2 regions of the Pseudoalteromonas sp. SCSIO 43210 genome follow, and region 1 is predicted to be linked to the other one. Evidence: riboswitches for the same ligand, from Rfam matches in the RefSeq annotation. Region 1 holds a riboswitch; the other holds the start of a gene.

What was found. Region 1 has a riboswitch for lysine ahead of lysC (lysine-sensitive aspartokinase 3). Riboswitches for the same ligand answer to the same signal wherever they lie in the genome.
Region 2: another riboswitch for lysine. It lies ahead of dapA (4-hydroxy-tetrahydrodipicolinate synthase); the one in region 1 lies ahead of lysC (lysine-sensitive aspartokinase 3).

The regions. Positions count from the first base shown of each region.
Region 1 covers NZ_CP087225.1:3,328,492-3,339,661, forward strand. Annotated here, with positions in the region: gene LOS73_RS14300 (sodium-dependent transporter) at 1-995, opposite strand, end outside; gene LOS73_RS14305 (4'-phosphopantetheinyl transferase family protein) at 1,137-1,895, shown strand; gene lysC (lysine-sensitive aspartokinase 3) at 1,994-3,397, opposite strand; lysine riboswitch at 3,473-3,645, opposite strand; gene nhaD (sodium:proton antiporter NhaD) at 3,747-4,994, opposite strand; gene LOS73_RS14320 (hypothetical protein) at 5,217-6,488, shown strand; gene LOS73_RS14325 (condensin complex protein MksE) at 6,492-7,040, shown strand; gene LOS73_RS14330 (ATPase) at 7,037-9,811, shown strand; gene LOS73_RS14335 (DUF4136 domain-containing protein) at 9,952-10,503, shown strand; gene LOS73_RS14340 (peptide-methionine (S)-S-oxide reductase) at 10,794-11,170, opposite strand, start outside.
Region 2 covers NZ_CP087225.1:250,720-261,889, reverse strand. Annotated here, with positions in the region: gene acnB (bifunctional aconitate hydratase 2/2-methylisocitrate dehydratase) at 1-1,768, opposite strand, end outside; gene LOS73_RS01125 (OmpA family protein) at 2,061-3,116, opposite strand; gene LOS73_RS01120 (protein adenylyltransferase SelO) at 3,516-4,925, opposite strand; gene LOS73_RS01115 (DNA-3-methyladenine glycosylase I) at 4,937-5,632, opposite strand; lysine riboswitch at 5,824-6,024, shown strand; gene dapA (4-hydroxy-tetrahydrodipicolinate synthase) at 6,215-7,099, shown strand; gene LOS73_RS01105 (2,3,4,5-tetrahydropyridine-2,6-dicarboxylate N-succinyltransferase) at 7,115-7,855, shown strand; gene LOS73_RS01100 (PLP-dependent decarboxylase) at 7,855-9,060, shown strand; gene LOS73_RS01095 (succinylglutamate desuccinylase/aspartoacylase family protein) at 9,066-10,187, shown strand; gene LOS73_RS01090 (phospholipase A) at 10,566-11,170, shown strand, end outside.

The DNA.
Region 1 (11,170 bases):
GTCGATATAGTTGACGTAACCGATGCGATAGACATTAATACAAAAAACAATAAACCAACTAATAAGCCAATTTCGCCCATGGTACTAAATAGCTCAGGTAAAATAGCAAAAATTAGCTGCCCTTCGCCAATCAATTTACCGCCACTAAATACCTCTACACCGTTGTGCTGCGCCACATAAATAGCAGGAATAATAAGTAACCCCGCTAAAAAAGCAACACCAGTATCAAGTAGTGCAACACCTGCTGTGAGCTTTGGTAAATTAGCATCTGGTTGTAAATACGAGCCGTAAATCATCATACAACCCACACCTAGTGAGAGCGAAAAGAACGCTTGCCCCATTGCGGCAATAATTAAATTAGGGTCGAGTATTTGGCTAAAATCAGGAATTAAATACGCGGCAAAGCCTTCGCTTGCGCCATCGAGTGTTGCAATGTAGGCAATTAAACCAACTAGCAGCACAAGTAACAGTGGCATTAAACGGCGCGACCAAGTTTCGATTCCCGATTTAACCCCTTTTAAAATAATACTGGCTGTTAAAATAAGCATAAGCGGCGTAAATACAAAATTACGCAGCACTGAGTCACTATGTAAAAACTCGCTTGCGCCTGTGAAACCTAAAAAGGTTGTTATGGGTTCAATAGCGTATGAGAGCATCCACCCAGCTACTATTGAGTAAAAACTTAGCATAACAACTGCGCCCGCAAGGCCTATATAACCTGCCGCAGCACCAACCTTACGGTTAGTGTTTTGCCATGCATCGCCCAATGCTTTTACAGGATTAGCTTGTGCTTTGTGACCCAAATAAAGCTCGGTATACAGCGCAGGAAGCGCAAGTAAAAATATAACAATAAAGTAAACCAGTAAAAATGCACCGCCGCCATGGTTGGCCGCTTGCGTAGGAAAACCCCAAATATTACCTAAACCCACTGCTGCGCCAGCAGCGGCTAAAACAAAACCAAGTCGGCTTTGAAACCCATCACGCACTTGTGCCATACATCTACAAATCTGTTATTATTTTGATTATTGTGAATTAAACCATATTTCATGCCAGCTGAGTAATAAAATTGTACCCAGCCTTTATTAGTGGCGTTAACCGCTCACAATATCAGCGACTTCTTTTGCTTTAGGGCTTTTATGACTGAACACTATTTTAAAAACGCCTTGAGTATTATTTCAACTCAATTGGCAAATTTGTCTTTACCGAGTAACAGTATTTTATTATTTAATGCTAAAACACTTGAGCTTAGTGACTTTAATTTACCCGATTGCTTAAGCCCATTTGAGTTAACTATTATAAACCGCCGTAAAAGCCCGCCAGCTAAGCAAGAGTATTTAGCGACGCGGTTATTGTTAAAATACCTTATTAAAGTAGCGCAGCCGCAACATGCGCACGTAGCCCTTAATAAAATGAGTACCGAATTTGACGAAGCAAGCTCAAAGCTGCAAATACATGTGAGTGGTGATGTTATTAATACCTGTATTTCGCACTCGCATGGTTTAGTTGGGGTCGCGCTAAATCTTGATAAAAGTGAGTTTGGTTTTGATATTGAAAAAATAAGCCTAAAACGTCCGTTTGAAAAGCTTGCTAAGCATTTTTATCATAATGATGAAATTACACTTATCACCGAGCCTACTAATACCCAAGCCCAAGCAGATACGTTTTTTAGAATTTGGACATTAAAAGAGTCACTTGCTAAAGCCAGCAGCCGCCCTATTGCAAAATTACTTAGCCCTAATGTGTTTGAAGAATTACATAGTGCAAAGCTGAGTGCTTGCAGTAATCGCGTTACTCTAGCTGATAGCAGTGACAGCAATGTTTGTTTTGATGTGAGTGTGGTGCATAAAAAAAGCATCGACTGGCGATGCTTTTTATTAAATGACTTTATTAAATGACTTTATTAAATGACTTTATTAAGTGATTTTGTTAAGTGACTTTATCAAGTGATTTTACTAGTTAACTTTAATAAATCGCTTTCCTGAATAACGGTTATTTACGCAGCAAAATCGTTTTCTAATAAACGGCTATGAATAGACTGTACTACGTTATCTGACTCTGTTTGCTCTACTAAAAAGCACAGGTTGTGCTTACTAGCACCGTGGCAAATTAATCGAATGTTAAAGTCTTTTAGTACACTCATTAAGTTCATTTCGTGTTGGCGTAATTGAATCTCAGAGCCAATAAGTGCCACCAATGTTAGGTTGTTTTCTACCGAAACATGGCAAAACTCTGCAAGCTTATCTAGGCATTCTTGATCAAGCTCTGGGCGCGAGGCGTTTTGCGCGTTATCAAGGGTTATGGCTACACTGATTTCTGATGTAGTTACCAAATCTACCGATATATTGTATTCACTTAATAGTGTAAATACGCGTGCTAAAAAGCCGCTTGCTAATAGCATTTCTGGGCTTTTAAGCGTAAGCAATATTTGGTTTTTACGTTGCGTTACTGCGCGTATACCTGGTTGCTGCGATTTTTCGCGCTCAATCCACGTACCGCCACGCTCAGGCTCTCGGCTAGAACCTACAAACACGTTAATGTGGCTACGGCTTGCTGGTAAAATAGTTGCTGGGTGTAATACTTTTGCGCCAAAGGTTGCCATTTCAGCGGCTTCGTCAAAACTTAAGCGTGCAATAGGCGTAGCTTTTGCGCACAAACGCGGGTCGGTGCTAAAAATGCCCACTACGTCGGTCCAAATATGCACACTTTTAGCGTTAATTGCTTCAGCTAATAATGCAGCGCTGTAGTCAGAACCACCACGTCCTAGCGTTGTGGTTTGACCATATTCGTCACTGCCAATAAATCCCTGAGTCACAATTACTTGAGCGTCTAACAGCGGAATTAAATGTTCTTTAGCAGCTTGCGCTGTGGCTGCAACATTGGGCGTTGCTTTGCCAAATTGGCTGTCGGTTTTAAGCACCTTGCGCACATCAAAGCGATCGGCATTTAAACCCTGTAAACGAAGTACCTGTGCAAACAAATACGACGATAAACGCTCACCAAAGCTAAGTAGCTCGTCGTGTTGCTGATCGGTTGTTAGTGGCTCTTGAGCCAATGTTTGAAATGCTTTTAAGGTTTCGTTAAAGCCAACCGCTAAATCGACATCTAGCGATAACTCATCTAAAATAGTTTGTTGAATAGCAAGCACGCCGTTTATATGCTCTTGGCGCTCACTTGAGGTAATACTTGGTTTGCACAGTGCAACTAAGTGGTTAGTTACGCCGGCACTAGCGCTCACGGCAACAATACGTACGCTTTTATCTGCAACAATAATTTCGCTACAGCGACTCATCGCTTCAAAATTTGAAACACTGGTTCCGCCAAATTTGGCAACGATGTAATCTGATTTTGCGCTTAACTCTGTTTGAGGCACTGTTTGTGGCACTGATTGGGTAGTCATTTAGTCTCCTTTCGCGGTATCCAAACCGCAATAAAACAAGAAGAACTTGGCAAAGGAATGCTTGAAGATAAGTCCACTGCCAGAAGCTCTCCACCTATATTGGTGACAGTTTTGAGGATTCAGCCCCATAAACCGAAAAACAATGACGACGTACCATTATTTTCCTCGGCGAGTACTTCCCTCCTTAATGATCATCGGCTTTCGTCGCCTAACATTAAGTACCTAAGTATCGCACCTCTTCTGAATGCTTTATTAACCGGTGGCTAATAAAACAAAACCCCACTAAGTAGCGGGGGTTTGAAAGTTATCGTTTAGACGTCTAGCTGTCAAGCATTTAATAATTTATGAGTTAAATAAAACTGCCCATGTAATACGAGCCCGCATATCCAACCGTGTAACAAATTAATAAATGCAGCGATAAACGCAAGTAGCTCATAAAGGTAAGCGCTTTAACTTTGCTCATGGCAATAATGCCCGCAGCCGAACCAATAATAAGCATTGAACCGCCCACACCCGTTGCATACGTAAACGACAACCAGTGTTGTTGGCTCATTACTATATCGGCTTTTAATAAGGCAGCGGTAAGCGGTACGTTATCGACCCCTGCTGATAATATGCCCATTAAGTAGTTTGCGTATTCTGGTGCCATTACCGTGTATAGATCGGTAAATTTACTCAACATACCAATTTCTTTAAGTGCGCCTACAAGTAAAAGTACACCTACAAAAAACAATAATGTGTCGTATTCTATATCGCGAACAAAATCGATTATGTCTTTGTTTATGTCTTTTTTGCGCATTAAAAATTGCGCCACTAAAAACATCACTGATAAGCCAAACAAAAAGGTTAATAGAGGTGGTACGCTGTAAATTACACTCAGCGTAAGTGTGCTCACTACAGTAGATAAAAATATAACAGCAATGGTTATGTCGGTTTTTTCAATGCGGGTTTTACCTGCACTAGCAAACTCAACACGCCCTTTCATACCTATAGAAAGTAACGCGGCAAGCAGCATAACGCTTGCAAGTGCTGGCGCTATAAGTAGTAACAAATGAGCAATGGTTACTTTGCCATCTAAAAATATCATTAGTGTGGTTACGTCACCGGTTATTAGCGATACCCCACCTGAGTTAACGCCAAACACAATAAGCGTGGCGTATTTAATGAGTTTTTTAGGTTCAAGTTTTAACGACATAACAACCGCAAGCGATATAAGCGTAGCTGTTACGTTGTCTGAAATCGACGAAAACAAAAATGCAAAACCACCCACTAAAAACATGAGCTTTTTTTCGCTAATACTTTTTGGCATAACGCGGTGCACAATATTTTCTATAAACCCCTTTGAATTTAAATACGCTACAAAGGTCATTGCAGCCATTAAAAATAGCCATAGCGAGGCAATTTCTAAAATATTTTCATTTAAAAGATGTTGAATCGTATCGGGGCTTTGCCCGTGAAGAGGGTATATAAAAAGAAGAATCCAGCAAAGCGTACCAAAAAACAGCGTGGTTTTAGCTTTATTGACATGGATTATATCTTCTATAACGATCAGTAAAAATGCAATCGCTATCAGGGTTAGAATAATCGAGGAAACCATGGTAGTTAAACAACCTTTGATATAGTTTTAAAGAACACACAAATAACATTCCATTTCATGTGCCTATTTTCGGCGCGAATTTTAGCACTGCCTCTATGCAAAAACTATTATTAAATGGTCTTAAAAACGAATACTATATACAGACAAGGTTAATTAAAAATACGTAATAATGAGTCTTCTAAAAGAACTCAATAATAAAATACTAGGATGTTGTAACCCCTTATGATCCCAGCTAAAAAGCTGCTAAACACCATAACCGAACATTGGGGTGTATTAGCGCTATTATTTAAACGTTTTAAAATGGCTGACTTTAGCCTAAAAGACGTACAAAACGCGATTAAGCAAAAGCAGCCTACGTGGTCAAACGAACGCATTTATAAAGAAACAAATCGTTTGTTAAACCAAGATATTTTAATTCCACTGGCTAAATCTTCTCAGCTTGAAATAAATCGTGCTATTGCTGATTTTGCTACTTTTTTACTGCAAGAAGAGCATTTAGGTTTAGCGCAAGAAATTAGCGTATTAGTCGACGACCTAGCACGTTTAGGTAATCGCCTAGATAACGCTGGCGAAATAGAAGACTTTGACGACTTACGCCGCTACAGCCGTATTATGGATGATCGGGTGCGTAAAATAATGAAGCTCTATACGCACAACGAAAACGCTATTTTAAATATAGTTGAACAAGCCAAATCAAATAATGCAGTGCAATCGCTGCAAAAGCGTTATAAAGCGGTAATAGAAGCCTTTGATGAATACATTGAGCCAATGCTTGAAATGGTTGATATTCGTGGTGAGTTTCATGCATGTTTTACCCTCATTGAAGAGCAAATAAGTAAGCAAATACTGCACATTGAGCGCTCAGGTAAAGCATATAACGACAAACGTATGCTGGAGCAATTACGTACCCGTATACTCGAAATGCATTTAATGGGCCGAGAAAGCTTGCGTAAAAGTGCCGATATGCTTATGCCACTGCGCGAGGAGCTACGTCGTAATAACTTAATTACTCGCCAAGCAGCCAAAGTACTTGGGCTTGTACGCAAAAATGGCGTAGACAATATGCTAAGTGCTGTACAGCCACATTTTGTGAGCGACGCGCAGCGATATTCGCTTGGTCAGCAACGCCATATTGTGGCTTACATGGCAAGCTTGGTTGAATTTGAACACGAAGAATACCAATTGCCAGATCAACAAGACGTGCCTGCATTTGTTACGCCTAATATTCCTGACTACAACGATGTTAAAACCAACTTTACTAAGCGCTTTAATAAAAAACGCAAAAAGCCGCAGCCCTTGCTGCAATTTTTAGACGAAAGCTATCCAGATCTCGATGCAGACGAAATGCTATTTTTGTATCAAAAATTAGTCAGCGACAGCGATATTAAAATAATTCAAAGCGATGAAAAAGCCCGCGTAAAAATTGCCGGTCAGCACTTTTCTTTATATCCATTTAATTCAGAGCCTCAGCCAGATCCAAAGGCAGGTAAATAAACCATGACACACATAAACTTAGACGAGCTAACTCATCTACAAGCCATTAATAAAAAATTAGTAGCGGGTTACCATATTTGCGAGCAAGACAACGTAATGTGGCAAGAGCTTGACCAACACATAGAAGACTACACCGCCCTATTTACCGCTTTAGGTAACGATTTAAAACACGACAGCCGTGGCTTTTATTATTTTGGTAGCGATGAAAGCACACCCAATATGGGCAAAATATCTCGCGCTATCGCGCTCACCATTTACATTTTAATTGAGCACTACGCCAATACGGGTAAAGACCCAATGCGCGCATTGTTTGACGACGTAAACGATTTAGAGCTTATGCAAACGCTGGTGCAAATTAACAAACATTTGTTTGATCAGCTTGAGATATTTTCGGGTTCGGACCTACGTAAAGACGTTTATCTGCGCATGGTGCGCTTAGGTTTAGCCCGTGAAGTAGAAGGCGGCTTTATGCTACAAGCACCAATTCACCGCTACATAGATGCACTCATGGAAGTAAACGAAGAAACCTACATTACAGAGGACGAGGAATGAAAAATCTATACGGACTAAGCAAACTCGCCCTACTTAACACCGCGGGCTATGCAAAATGTGTGATCCCGCTTGATAAAAGCAGCTCTATTTGCGCGCCCAATAACACAGGTAAAAGCTCGGTTATTAACGCCCTGCAGTTTCCGCTTATTAACGATTTACGCTTAACAGAATGGGACGGACACGATTTAGATGAAACCCGTAAGTTTTATTTTTCATCCGATCAGTCGTACATTTTACTCGAAGCGAACTTGCCTCATGGCTCGGTAGTAATAGGCGTTGCGGGACTTGGTAAAATTGCCGGTTACGCGCATCAGTACTTTTGTTATCAAGGAAAGCTTGATTTAGAGCAGTACACGCAAGGTAAAACTATTATTAAATTTACCAAGCTGTTCAACCATTTAAAATCGCTTAACTACAACCCTATTGAGCTTAAAGCACAAGAACTCAACGCGCTACTTACTGGCGGCGCAACGCCTTTTGACGGCGACATTAACTTAAAAATGATCCCGCTTAATAATGTGCAAGACTCCTCTATTTATAAAGAAATATTTAGACGTATTCTTAACTTACACAAATTAGGCGCAAGCGACGTAAAACGCTTTATGCTACGCGTGTTTGAACGCCATATGTCAAACTCTAAGGTCGACTTTTATGAAGTATGGCGTCGCTCGTTTGATAAAGTAAATCGCTCAAAACGCGAATTAAAAGCCCTTGAGTCAATGCAAGAGCCAATAGCCGCGCTTGAATCAATGCTTGAAAACCAAACCGTGCTTAAAGGTAAATTAGCCGCATACGCACCTAAAATTGACCAAGCACTGATTGATTTTGATACCTATCAAGAATCGCAACTTAATGAGCTGGGTATAGCGCTTGAAGATATAGAGCACGAAAAACACGAGTTTGAGCAAAAGCAAAGCCTATACGTACAGCAATCGCGTGATATAGAGCGTAGACAAACTCAAATTGAGCAGTGGTTTTTAGATTACGATGCGCTTAAAAGCGAGTTTGAACTAGTAAATAAAGCCACGCTTAAAACCAGCCTGACTCAGTTAAAGCAAGATTACGAGTCGCTTTCGCACTCTATAACCAGCGCACAAGGGCAAAGCCTACACACGCTTGACTACCGCATTAGCGAAACACAAAAACAAATTAAGAGCTTAAAGCTGCAACTTAAAAATCTTGAGTTTAATTTGTTTACCCGCATGCGCGAAGACCTCTCTTTAAAAGAAGTAGAGGAAATATCGCGGATTTTAAATCCTGATATTCTCTCGTTTGCGACCACCACTAATGGCGATATAACCATTGATGACGAAGACGCCTTTGGTGAGTTTTTATCGCTATTAAGTGAAAACGTTAAAGGCGGCGTATTAACGCTACCAGGTGCGAGCATTAAGCTTAAAAAGCTCTCGCCTGTGCAAATGCAAAGCGGCGAAAATAAAGAGCAATTAACCGCTCAGTTAAATGCTCTTGAGCATTCACTTAAAGAGTTTAAGCAACAGCGCGATGTTGCAGCAAACGTTGCCGACAAGCAAAAAGAGAAAGACGCGTTATACGATGAGCTTATGAGCGCAGAGAACGCGCTAAAACGCTTAGAGCAGTTTGATATAATGCAGCAGTCGGTTGAAGTGCAAGCCATGCTAAAAGAGCAGTTATTAGCTGAGCGCGAACAAGTTGACGACTACCTGCAAGATATTCAAAAAAATAGTGGCTCAATTGCCGATCGTCGCTCGTTAATTAAATCGAAACAAGAGCAAATTAATCGCCAAACTGAGCGCTTACGCCAAGTTAAAAGTGAGCGAATTGATCACACGCTTGATTTATACAGCGGTAAAGTAACTCCATACATGATTGATATTACGGTCGACTTTGATAGCTTAAGCGATCTTGTTCATCATTTTAATAAAGACTGCCAAGAGCTGCGTAATTTTGACATAAACGTGCGTAACACCTATTTGCATGTATATAACGCGGGTATTACTAAATTCGACAACGAAAACGACGAATATACTAAATACCAAAAGCTAATAAGCGCCTTTCATAATATTGATAACGAACGCGATGCTGTTGAACGCCAAGCGCGTGTTGCACTTACCGAAGTGGCCGCAACTATTAAAGGCTTGCGAGAAGATTTAGACCGCCTTCGCCGTGAAATGAACAGCTTTAATAAAGGCATAAGCCAGCACCGAATTTCAAACCTGCAAGCGTTTAAAATTAACGTCATACCGCGCAAAATGCTGGTTGATAGTATAGATACCATTATCAGTACGTCGCATCAGTTTGAGCAAGGTGACACGCTTGATTTACTTAGCCAAGAACCGTACAGCGAAAGTGCGGTAAACGAAGCGAAAGATCACTTAATTAAACTCGCATCAGATAAAGCGGGTTTAACACTTACCGATTTATTTGATATTCGATTTGAAGTAGTTAACCGCGCAGGTGAAACCGAACACTTTGAAAAAATAGATTCGGCGGGTTCAAACGGCACACGTATTACGATTAAGTTATTGTGTGGCATGTTGTTTATTCGCTACTTATTAAGCGATCAGGAACAAAACCTATACCGTATACCAATTTATATAGATGAAGCGGCCGACATTGACCCACAAAATCAAAAAGCGATTATAGAAACCGCACTAAGCTTTGGTTTTGTGCCTATATTTGCCTCAGTTAAGCCACAAATAAGTTGTGACTACATTGTGCCTATTCGTTCAGTCAAAGACGGTGCACAAAACTGGGTGGATGAAAAAGATTGGATTGAAGTTGAACATTAGCTAATAAACAACGACTAATTAACATAGGTTAATTAGTCGTTCAGCCCTCTTGTTTAGACTAATATTTAGGACGTTTAAATAATACACATTCAAACAATATGTGTTATTTTAAATTAATGCATTTTATTGGAGCAAACGTAATGAAAAATATACTTATTGTTGCAGCGCTAGCACTTCTTACAGCCTGTACACAAACCCCAGATTGGGATTACGATAAATCAGCCAACTTTAGTAATTTTAAAACATTTGCTTGGGTAGAAAACGCCAGCCTAACTAAAGACACAAATAACTACCAAATTAATGGCCTAATGGAAAAACGTGTTCGCACTGCCGTTAACGCAGAACTGAGCCAAACACTAGGTATGAGATTAGTTGATGCAGCAAATGCTGATGTACTTGTTAACTATCATGCATCGGTAGACAAAGAGCTTGAAGTAGATAACTTCAATATAAACTACCGCCCGCATTGGGGTTACTGGGGTACTGGTTTTCAACGCGACACAACTGCGCGTGAATACGAAGTGGGCACACTGATTATTGATATTGTGGATCGTGAATCAAACCAGCTTGTATGGCGCGGCGCAAAAGAAGGTCGATTAAAGAAAAATCAATCGCCAGAGCAACGTGAAGCATCAATTAATAAAACAGTGAGCGAAATTTTAAGTAACTTCCCGCCACAAAAACAGCAGTAAGTTAAAATTAGCTATAAGTAAGTTTTAAAAAAGCTCACAGTACGTGAGCTTTTTTGTGGATGTGTATTTTTGGGCTTACAGACTTAAGTAATTACGAGCTACGCTCGTCACGTCAGCAAGCTGCACGTCTACAAAAAAACACCGCGTCAAACTTTACCTGTAGGCGCTAAGCTTGCTTGCGCGAGAAGCGGTAGCTTCTAATTACTTTATAGCGCTATATTCCATCTTAAATTACGAGCTGCGCTCGTTACGTCAGCAAGCTGCACGTCTACAAAAACACCGCGTTAAATTTACGATTTATACTTATGCAGTAACTCAAGCGGTATATGACAGTAATCATCAGGCTGATTAGTTAAGCGGTCTTGATGCTCAGGATCGCTTGGCACGTAGTTAGTTAGCAGCTCTACCCCTACCACAATTTTATCGGCATCACTGCGCTTGTTTATATAATTGCTTGCTGCATCTAAATGGCTTTGGTTTTTGCTGTAAATAGCAGTGCGGTATTTAGGGCCTACGTCATCCCCTTGTTTATTAATGCTATACGGGTCAATAATTTCAAAAAAGTAGTCATACAGCTTATTTAGGCTAACGACTTTTAAATCAAAAATGACCTTTACGCATTCGGCATAACCATCGTATTCGCCGTCAGTGGTTTTACTTGTACCAT
Region 2 (11,170 bases), 1.9 Mb from region 1:
CAACAGTTAGGTGTTCAACGCCTTCAATTTCTAGTACACGACCAGAGAATTCGTTAATTTTACCTTTTTTCTCAACTGTTAATAAACCTTCTTTAATACCGAAGTAAGGGATTGCATGTACAAGGTCACGTAAAGTGATACCTGGTTGCATTTCACCTTTAAAGCGAACCAAAATTGACTCAGGCATATCAAGAGGCATAACACCTGTAGCTGCTGCGAATGCTACTGCACCCGAACCTGCTGGGAATGAAATACCTAATGGGAAACGTGTATGTGAATCACCACCAGTACCTACAGTATCTGGTAATAACATACGGTTTAACCATGAGTGAATTACACCATCACCTGGGCGAAGTGACACACCGCCACGGTTCATGATGAAATCAGGAAGCGTATGGTGAGTGTTTACATCGATTGGTTTAGGGTAAGCCGACGTATGACAGAAAGACTGCATTGTTAAATCTGCAGAAAAACCTAAACATGCTAAGTCTTTAAGTTCGTCACGTGTCATAGGACCTGTTGTATCTTGCGAGCCAACAGTTGTCATTTTAGGTTCACAATATTGGCCTGGGCGAATACCTGGAACGTTACACGCTTTACCAACCATTTTTTGCGCTAGTGTGAAGCCTTTTTCAGAAACTTCTGTCACTGTTGGTACTTTAAATACATCAGTTGGACCTAGGCCAAGTGATGTACGTGCTTTATCAGTTAAACCACGACCAATGATAAGTGGTATACGACCACCAGCACGAACTTCATCTAAAATTACATCAGATTTAAGTTCAAAAGTTGAGATTACTTTGTCAGTACCGTGGCTCTTAACAACACCTTCGTACGGGTAAATATCGATTTGCTCACCCATGTTAAGCTCATCAACATTTAATTCGATTGGTAATGCACCTGAATCTTCCATTGTATTGAAGAAGATTGGAGCAATTTTATTACCTAGACATACACCGCCAACACGCTTATTTGGTACGAATGGGATATCATCGCCCATGAACCAAAGTACAGAGTTAGTTGCAGACTTACGAGAAGAACCAGTACCAACAACATCACCTACATATGCAAGTGGTAAGCCTTTAGTTTTTAATTCTTCAAGCTGAGAGATTGGACCTACTTCGCCTGGCTTGTCTGGTGTAATTCCATCACGTTCAATTTTTAGCATTGCTAAAGCATGAAGTGGGATATCTGGACGAGACCATGCATCTGGTGCTGGTGATAAGTCATCAGTGTTTGTCTCGCCAGTTACTTTAAATACAGTAACTGAGATCTTTTCAGCAACAGCTGGCTTATTAGTAAACCATTGCGCATTTGCCCAAGACTCAATAATTTGCTTAGCGAATGTATTACCCGCTTTTGCTTTTTCTTCAACATCGTAGAACGCATCAAACATAAGTAATGTATTTGAAAGGCCTTTAACTACGATTGGTGCAAGTGTTTCGTCATCAAGTAGGTCAATCATTGGTGCGATATTGTAACCGCCCAACATTGTACCTAATAATTCTGCCGCTTTTTCTTTAGAAACAAGTGGAGAATTAGTTTCACCTTTAGCTATAGCTGCTAAAAATCCCGCTTTAATATAAGCAGCATCGTCAACACCCGCTGGTATACGCTGAATAAACAAATCTAAAATGAATTCTTCTTCACCTGCAGGTGGAGTTTTGATTAATTCAATAAGATCAGCAGTTTGCTGAGCATCTAATGGCGCTGGTACGATACCTAACGCGGCACGTTCTTCTACGTGTTTACGATATTCTTGTAGCACAATATTGCCCTCTTGGTGACGTGAAAGTATCCGGTAGCGCTTCAAGCGCAAATAAGTTACCCAATACTTATAGTATTCTAACGCGTAATTATAAAGCTTTTATGGATAGATGAAAATCCATCCAGTTACGCAACTGATTATACCGATTATAAATACTATGAATAGTGGTTGTAGTAAAAACTATTCCCATGAATACTTGTTAAGTAATAATCATTACCATTAACCAATATTAATTTATTACAGACATAAAAAAACCCAGCGCTTGGCTGGGTTTCTATTACAAACTATTTAATTAACGTAAAACTTTAACGTTTTTGATAGTTTTGATATGCGCTTCTACACGACGGTTTTCTGCGTTTGCAGCTTTAGTGTTTGCATCATTTTTAAGACGCTCTTCACCTAAACCAACTGTAGTAATGCGATCTTGAGCAATACCATCAGCAACAAGTTGCTTAGCTACAGCATCAGCACGCTTTTTAGATAACCATTTATTGTAAGTTGCTTTACCTACAGCTGAAGTGTGACCTTCTAAAAGCACTGTTGTACCTGGGTACTCTTTTAAGAACTCAGATACTTTTTCGATATCATTTAAGTACTGAGTAGATACTGCTGATGTATTATTAGGGAAAGTCACTAATAAGCTTACAGTTACTTCTTTATCTTCATATAAAGTACAACCAGTGCCATCAACTGCGTCAGTCATTGGCGTGTTTGGACATCTATCGTCAGCATCTAAAATATTATCATTGTCGCTGTCTGAAGGAGCAACTGCAACTTCAACTACTTCTGGAGCTGGTTTTACTGGCTCAACTGGTGCTGAGTTTTGGCCAAATAAGTAGTTAATACCAATTTTAGCGCCTACATCTGTGTAACCACGGTCAAGACCTTGGTATACAGCTGTTTCAGCATTTACAAATAAACCATCTGTAATGAAATGTTGGTAACCAACACCTGCATTTAAGAATGTGTTGTCATCTACTACGTCCATTTCTTTAATACCGAAAAGACCGTAGAAAGGACCGCCATTTAAATGATAAAGAGCATCAATACCGTAACGCTCGCCATCAATACTGTTGCGGTTGCCAGCAACTTTATCAAAAGCATTAAAATCCATGTCTGCATATTCTAGGCGTGCGCTCCAGTAATCACTGAAACGGTAACCAGCTTCAACACCCCAACCAGTTGATTCATTTACATCAAGACCAGCTTGGGCACGCATGTTTTTCCAAGATGCGTCATAGTAGTCACCAAATGCGCCAATGTAGAAACCTTCTTCTTTATCTGCAGCAAATGTAGATACGCTAGTTGCAGCTAACGCAATTGCGATTGTAAGTGATTTTAATTTCATTGTTTTCTTCCCATTTTAACAATTAAAAATTGTAGCTAATCAATACTAGCTCAATCTGTTTTATACAGACTAACCGAACCTTTGTTAATCAATACTTAACGAATAATAAAGTTTATAAATTTTTTTAATTATCTATAACGACATCCAACCACCCATTGTAGGTGAAATCAAAAATATTACCTACTCTGCAAATAATTTATAGTTGTGGTTTTTTTATAAATCGATAGCCTGCGACAAAAACAGGAACAATTCAGTTAAATGCACTTTTATACACAGCAAAACTTACTTATCCTTATAAAATGGATGATAACACTAGAATTTATTTTGCTCAATCAATGAACACTTCTAAAAATGAAAAATGAATATTTATAATCATAAACTTACATCTAAAATTAATAGTTAAGTACCGCAAAAAGTACGATACCCCTGATCACTTTTAGGAGGCGTCTGAAAATCGACAAGCTTATTCACTTCATTATAAGGATTGCTCAGTACTTTTAAAAAATCACTTAATAGCGCACTTGACCCCATTTCGCTGTAGTCAGTAATAATTGATTCAATGATGTGATTGCGTGGTATTACTCGAGGGTTCGCTTTTCGCATTACTGTATAACTATTTCCATCAACCCGGCTTTGCCATTTACATGCCCATTGCGCTAATGCTTCAGGAATAAGCGCTTCCTGTTTTAACGACTCGGTTAATGCATCAAAGGTATTGGTGTAATCGAGTTCATGAACCTTTAATAATGTTAACAATTCTGCAACTAACCTTGTATCATTTTCATCAATACCGACTAAGCCCAACTTTTTTGCCCACATAGCCGTAAATTCAGTATTAAACTGTTCAGCAAAGCTATTTATATGTGGCGTCATTAGCGAAACAGCTTGCTCATCATCGTCATGAATTAGTGGTATAAGACTTTCAGCTAAACGGGCACAGTTCCAGTTAGCCATATTCGGCTGGTTACCAAATGCATAGCGGCCTTGTTTATCAATAGAACTAAATACAGTATCAAAATCAAAACTGTTCATCATGGCACATGGGCCGTAATCAATGGTTTCTCCGCTTACTAGCGTATTATCTGTATTCATTACTCCGTGAATAAAACCAACACGCATCCAGCTCACAATTAGCTTAACTTGGTTTTTAATCACTGCGCCTAAAAAGGCTAAATAGCGCTGCGAACCTGTATCGGTTATTTCTGGGTAGTGTCGCTCTATAGCTAAATCGGCTAAATTTTTAAGCCCTTCAACATCGCCTTGCGTCGCTAAATATTGAAATGAACCAACACGAATATGGCTCGTTGCTACGCGAGTAACGATAGCCCCTGCTTGTGGCGGATTACGGTAAACCGTTTCGCCACTGCCAACAACCGCTAAGCAGCGTGTGGTTTTAACTCCCAGCGCATGCATTGCCTCGCTCATTACGTATTCACGAATAGCAGGACCAAGTGCACAACGTCCATCTCCCCCTCTTGAGTAAGGAGTAGCACCAGAGCCTTTTAATTGAATATCCCACAACTGGTTTTTATCATCATTAATAGCGCCCAGTAAATGCGCTCGCCCATCGCCTAAACGTGGTGAAAAATGTCCAAATTGGTGCCCAGAGTAACCAAGTGCTACTGCAGGAATCGCCTGTTTTTCGTTACCGCTAAAAGTGCTGGCACGCAAATCAGCCGCAACGTTAATATTAAATTGTTTTGCTAAACTCTCGTTCCACAGCAATAACTGAGGAGAGGCGACACTTGCAGGGAAATCTTCAATCGCGAAGTTTTCCGCAATGTCTGTGTATCTTGGCACTAATTTCATGGTAATTCCTATTATTGCTGACTTATACCAACACGGTTGTCACCTACGCCATAAGCAACAATTAAGCTTAACTCTTGCATACTTAAGCCGCTTTGCTTTTGCATTTCGTTAAAAAAAGCTTGGGCTGCATTTAGTGACTTTTTAGTTTGTAAGCCGCCGTCTATAATTTTATGGGCACGCAAATAATTCTCTACATCGCGTGATAGTAAAAATGTATCTTTACCAAGTGCTCGCAACGCGTAAGGCCCTGTATTTCCGCCTAAACGCGAACCATGTTTTTTTAAATACGCCCACAAACCAATAATATCGTCTGTTGGCCAATTAGCGACAAACTGACTAAAACTGCCATGTTCCCCTGCTATTTCGTGGATCATGTAAGCATTTTCGGTAATTGTTTTTACTTTTTTATAGTTACGAACAATGCGCTCATCCGTTGCTTTTTGTTCCAGCATATCGGGTGGCATCATTAATAACTTATCAACGCTAAAATCCCAAAAAACCTCTCTAAAGCCTGCCCACTTATTATTTATGACTGACCAATAAAAGCCGCTTTGAAATACTTTTCGAGTAAATTCTTCAAGCCAATCGTCGTCACTTAACGTGCTTAGTTGTTTTTTAGATAGCGGTTTTGCAAGTAATAACTTAAGCATTTTTTCAGAGCCTTTTCGCTCTACCGCTCGCTTATAAATATCGCTAAATTTTTCCATACTAATTAAATACCTCACTACTTATATTGCTAGTGTACGAGAAAAGCACCTAATACGTAACCACCCCTCTTTTCGATGAATTAATCTGTATTTATTCGCTTGACACCTAGACGGCTAAAATGCTTTAATCGCCGTAATTACCCTATTTAAATTGCACAGGTTTGTAAGTTTTACCCTACAAACAGGTGCAAAGGGCTAGAAGAGGTGCGTTATTCAGGTAGCGTATGTTAGGAGCGCAAACTCCAGTAAGCATACGTGAGGGGAATTAACGCCGAGAAGTAACCACTTTTGCGAGGTGTTTATTTCGGGCGACTAGGTTGAACCCTAGCGACTGTCACCAATAGCTGCTTATAAAAAGCAGCTTGTTAGTTTGGTGGAGAGCTTCTGGTCTTAAATATTAAGGCCGTGCGCCCTATTATTTTAAGCCCATTCGCTCTTCGAATTATTAGTTCGAACGACGTTAATGCGGCTCCTTCCATAAAGCTTTTTAACTCTTCGAATAATACCAATTGCATTAAATTAGTTATCGCTAAAATGATCACGTTTTTAATAAAGTTGGTACAAATTATAAGTTCGTGAGAGATGATCAACAACTTCAATTTAAACGACTACTCACTGTGGACCGCGCTCGTTACGCCATTTGATCAACACGGCGATGTTGACTACAACACGTTAACTAAGCTGGTTAGCGATCAAGAAGCGGCACATAACGGTATTTTGCTACTTGGCAGTACGGGCGAAGGTTTAGCACTAACGCTAAAAGAGCAACAAGCCATTGTTGAACACGTATGCCAGCTAAAACCAACAGTACCACTCATGGTTGCTGTGGGCGGTAGTAACTTAAAGCAACAAATTGAGTGGGTTAATTACTGTAATACACTACCAATTCATAGCTTTTTACTTGGCTCACCGCTTTATGCAAAGCCTGGTGCTATAGGTCAAACTCATTGGTTTGAAAGCCTACTTAATGCAAGCGCTCACCCATGTATGCTTTATAACGTACCGGGTCGAAGCGCTGTTAGCATCCCAGCGGCAACAATTCAAAACTTACAAAACAATAAAAATTTATGGGCGTTAAAAGAAGCGAGCGGCAGTATTGCTCAGTTTGAAGCTTACCGCCAAGCGGCCCCTAATTTAGCTATTTTTAGTGGCGACGATGCGCTAATGCCTTATTTTGCACAAGCCGGTGCAAAAGGATTAGTGTCGGTAGCTGCAAACGCATGGCCTGAACAAACTCACGAGTTTGTTAAACGCTGTTTAAGTGGTCAACACCCTAATTTATTTGCCCAGTGGTCAAGCGCTATTAATAGCCTATTTGCTGTCGCAAACCCTATTCCCGTAAAGGTACTGATGCATTTGCAAGGCCGCTTAAGCAGCCCGCAACTTCGTCCACCTTTAACACATCTTGAGTTAACTCAAACCGATTGCATCACAACTGCAAACAACACCATTTTATCTTGGCATTAAATACAGGTTTTTATAATGAGCTGGTTAGAACTATTAAATAATTTAGAATCGGGCGCTGTACGCGCAGCATCACAAAACGAAAGCGGCCAATGGCAAGCTAACATAGAAGTAAAAAAAGGTATTTTAGAAGCCTTTAAAAATGGCACTAATACTGAGTTTACAGGTGGTTTTGTTGATAAACATAACTTAGCTCCGCAAGAATTTAATACTGAAGATGGCGTGCGAATGGTGCCGGGTGGCTCAAGTGTTCGCCGTGGTGCTTATGTGGCTAAAGGCACGATTATTATGCCACCAGCGTATGTAAACATTGGTGCATATATCGACGAAGGCACAATGGTAGATAGCCACGCATTAGTTGGCTCGTGTGCACAAGTAGGTAAAAACGTACATTTAAGTGCTGCAGTTCAGCTTGGTGGTGTACTTGAGCCAATTGGTGCAAGCCCAGTAGTGGTTGAAGACGACGCCTTTATTGGTGCGGGCTGCATTATTGTTGAAGGCGTAGTCATTAAAAAAGGCGCAGTACTTGCCCCTGGCGTACGTTTATCAGCAACTATTCCAGTATACGATTGCGTAAACGAGCGCCAACTTGATAAAGGCGAGCCAATCCCTGAATACGCCATTGTAATACCGGGCTCTCGCCCTGCGTCAAACGAATGGGCGCGCGAGCAAGGCTTAAGCATGTCGTGTGCGTTAATAGTTAAATACCGCGACGAGAAAAGCGATGCATCGTTATTGCTTGAAGAGGTTTTACGATAATGAGCTTTTTGAGCACGCCTATCAAAACCGCTGTAAATACTATTACACAACAACTTGATACACCTTTTTTTGTTTACGACCTAGATCAACTAAACACGCATCTTGCGCGTTTAGTGGCGCAAACCGATGTAAAACTATGGTACGCGGTAAAAGCAAATCCACTGTCTAAAATAATTCAAAGCTTAGACAGCGCTGGCTTTAATTTTGACGTAGCAAGTAAAGGTGAGCTTGAGCAAGTACTCGCACAAGGTATTAGCTCGCAGCGCGTGCTCAACACAGGGCCTGCAAAAAGCCCTAAACAAATTAAACACTTTATTGAGCGCGGCGTGCGTATATTCGTAGCCGAAAGCCTCAATCAAGTACGTTGGTTAAACCAACAAGCACAATTACAAAATACACAGTTACAAGTATTACTGCGTGTACAATTACGCTGGCCTGAAGGTGAAAAAAACCCACTGGGCGGCGACAGCCTCACACCATTTGGTTTGGGTTGTGATGAGTGGCAAGCACTCAATGTAACCAACTACCCTGCACTTAAGTTTGACGGCTTACATATTTTTCAGTGGGGCAACATGCTTAGCACGCAAAAACTAAGCGATTTGTGGTCACAAATGATTGCACCACTTAGTCAACTTGCCAGCGATTTAAATATTAGCCTTAAAATTCTCGATTTAGGCGGCGGCTTAGGTATTCCTTATACACAAAATGAAGCAACGCTTGATTGGGATGACTTAATTGCTGCGCTCGCTAAAATTAAAAATGATGCGGGTGTAGAAGAATTATGGATGGAACTTGGTCGCTATGCCGTGGGCGAATGCGGTCATTACGCAAACCCAGTAGTAGAGCGCAAACAAAACTATAATCAAGAACAAGTAATTTTAAGCGGCGGTATAAACCACTTATTACGCCCTGCTGTTACCAGTCAAGATTTTCCTGCTGCGTTACTGCGTGAATCCAGTGCTAAAACTCAAGCGGTCACTTTATACGGCCCGCTTTGTACAGCGCTTGATTGTCTAGGTGAGCATAACCTGCCAAGCGATTTAAATGAGCACGACTGGCTAGTGTTTAGCCAATGCGGTGCTTACGGCTTTACCGAAAGTATGCCGTATTTTTTATGCCATGAGCTAGCCGCCGAGTACACATTGCAAAACGGTACACTTACCTGTGTTCGCCAAGCCGAAAATGCCAGCTATTATTTAAGGTAATAAGTATGAGTAATACAACACACATTAGCCAAGAGAACATTGTAGTAGGGGAAGTTGCAAACGGCTTACCGCTTACAATTCCTGTGTATCGTTTAAAAGGCGATGGTACAGGGCCTAGTGTTTACATTCAGGCCAATATGCATGGCGCTGAAGTGCAAGGTAACGCAGTTATTTTTCAGCTGCTTGAGCAATTAAAACACCTTAATCTTAATGGCGATATTACCCTTGTACCTTATGCAAATCCGATTGGTTGTAATCAAAAATCTGGCGAGTTTACCCTTGGCAGGTTCGATCCGATTACGGGCACTAATTGGAATCGCATGTATCATTACAATAAAAATTTAGTGACACAGTTTGCGCAAAATCATACTCAGTATGACAACGCTACATTAAAAAGTAACTTCAAACAGGCGCTTATTGACGAAGTAGACAGCAAACTTAACGGCCCTGCTTATTTACTCAATACGGGTAAACGCATTGCGCTTAACTTACAAAAACTCGCTCATCAGGCTGATATAGTACTCGATTTACACACAGGCCCTATTTCCAGCAAGCATTTGTACTGCCCAACCTATGCAACCGACAGCGCACGTTACTTTAATATTGAACATGTACTGCTTATCCCCAGTGATTTTGACGGCGCTATGGATGAAGCTAACTTTTGCCCATGGTGGCATTTAAGTGATGCACTTAGCGAGCAAGGTCGTGAATTATCAATACCTGTAGAAGCATTTACGGTAGAGCTAGGCAGCCAAGAAAAAATAGACTTAAAAGAAGCACTAAACGATGCAAACAGCATTTTAAGTTACTTAAATCACAAAGGCGTATTACAAAACGCACCGCATACGCCAGCTAACATCACTCGCTATGCATGTAATTTAGATGACTACTTTGCTTATTACGCCCCTATTGGCGGTATGGTTGAATACATAGCCCCACTTGGCGGGCACATTAAAGCCGGTGAGCCTATTGCACATATTTTACGCATGGAGCGCTACTTAAGCGAGCAGCCACTGCAAACACTCACTCTTGATTGCGATGCAATTGCTATTTTGCACTTTGCCTCAGCGAGTGTTAACCAAGGTACCGAACTTTATAAGTTTTTTACTAACATATTTGAGCTTTAGCTCACCCTTCTCATTGCGTGAGAGTAATACCAATTGCATTAAATTAGTGATCTATTATAGCGATAAGGAAATAGCTTAATAACAAGGCTAAAATTATGGTACATAGTTGTTCTATATAAATAATTTTTAACGTAGTTAGTGAGTTATTTAATACGCTAGAATGATCATGTTTTTAATAAAATTGGTATAAATTAACTAAAGTAGTTAATTTGCATTAGAAAGCGGCCCAGGCCGCTTTTCTTTTGATCTGTGTTTATCTCAAATACGTATAATACGAAGTATAAGAAAAAATTCAGTAAAAGTTCACCGTTACATATGTAAAAAGACGTTATAATTAAATTAACGCATACAATAACTTAAACTCACAAAGGAACTACAATGAGCTGGCGCCACTGGATCACACTTTCTGCCTTAATAAGTACAGCTACCTTAGCACAAGAAGAGGTTGCTACAAACGAGCAAGACAACGAAATAAACCTTGTAAAACAGTGTATTTTAAACGAAGTTATTGGTGGAGACGGTAAACAAACTCTAGACGATCTTCGTAAAAAATGTTCAGCTCTTGAAGAAAACAAACAACTTACCGCGCTTGATAAACGCCAAGCACGTGAAGAAGTGGGTAAAAAAAATCGTAATGTTATTACGCCACATAAACGTAATTATATTTTACCACTTTCGTACGTATCCCATCCCAATGATCGTCCTTTCGATGGCTTCGACGAATTAACTGATGATAATGATGGTGAACCGCTCGATAACTTAGAGGCAAAGTACCAGCTTTCTATTAAAGTACCTTTGTACGATGATTTTTCAGATGAAGACCAAGCATTATTTTTTGGTTTTACGCTGCAATCATATTGGCAAATATATAATTCAGAAATCTCCTCACCATTTCGTGAAACGAACTACGAACCTGAAGTTTTTTGGATAAACTACCTCGACCCAGAAAATGTACTTTGGGGCGATGAAATGGCAATTGTTTT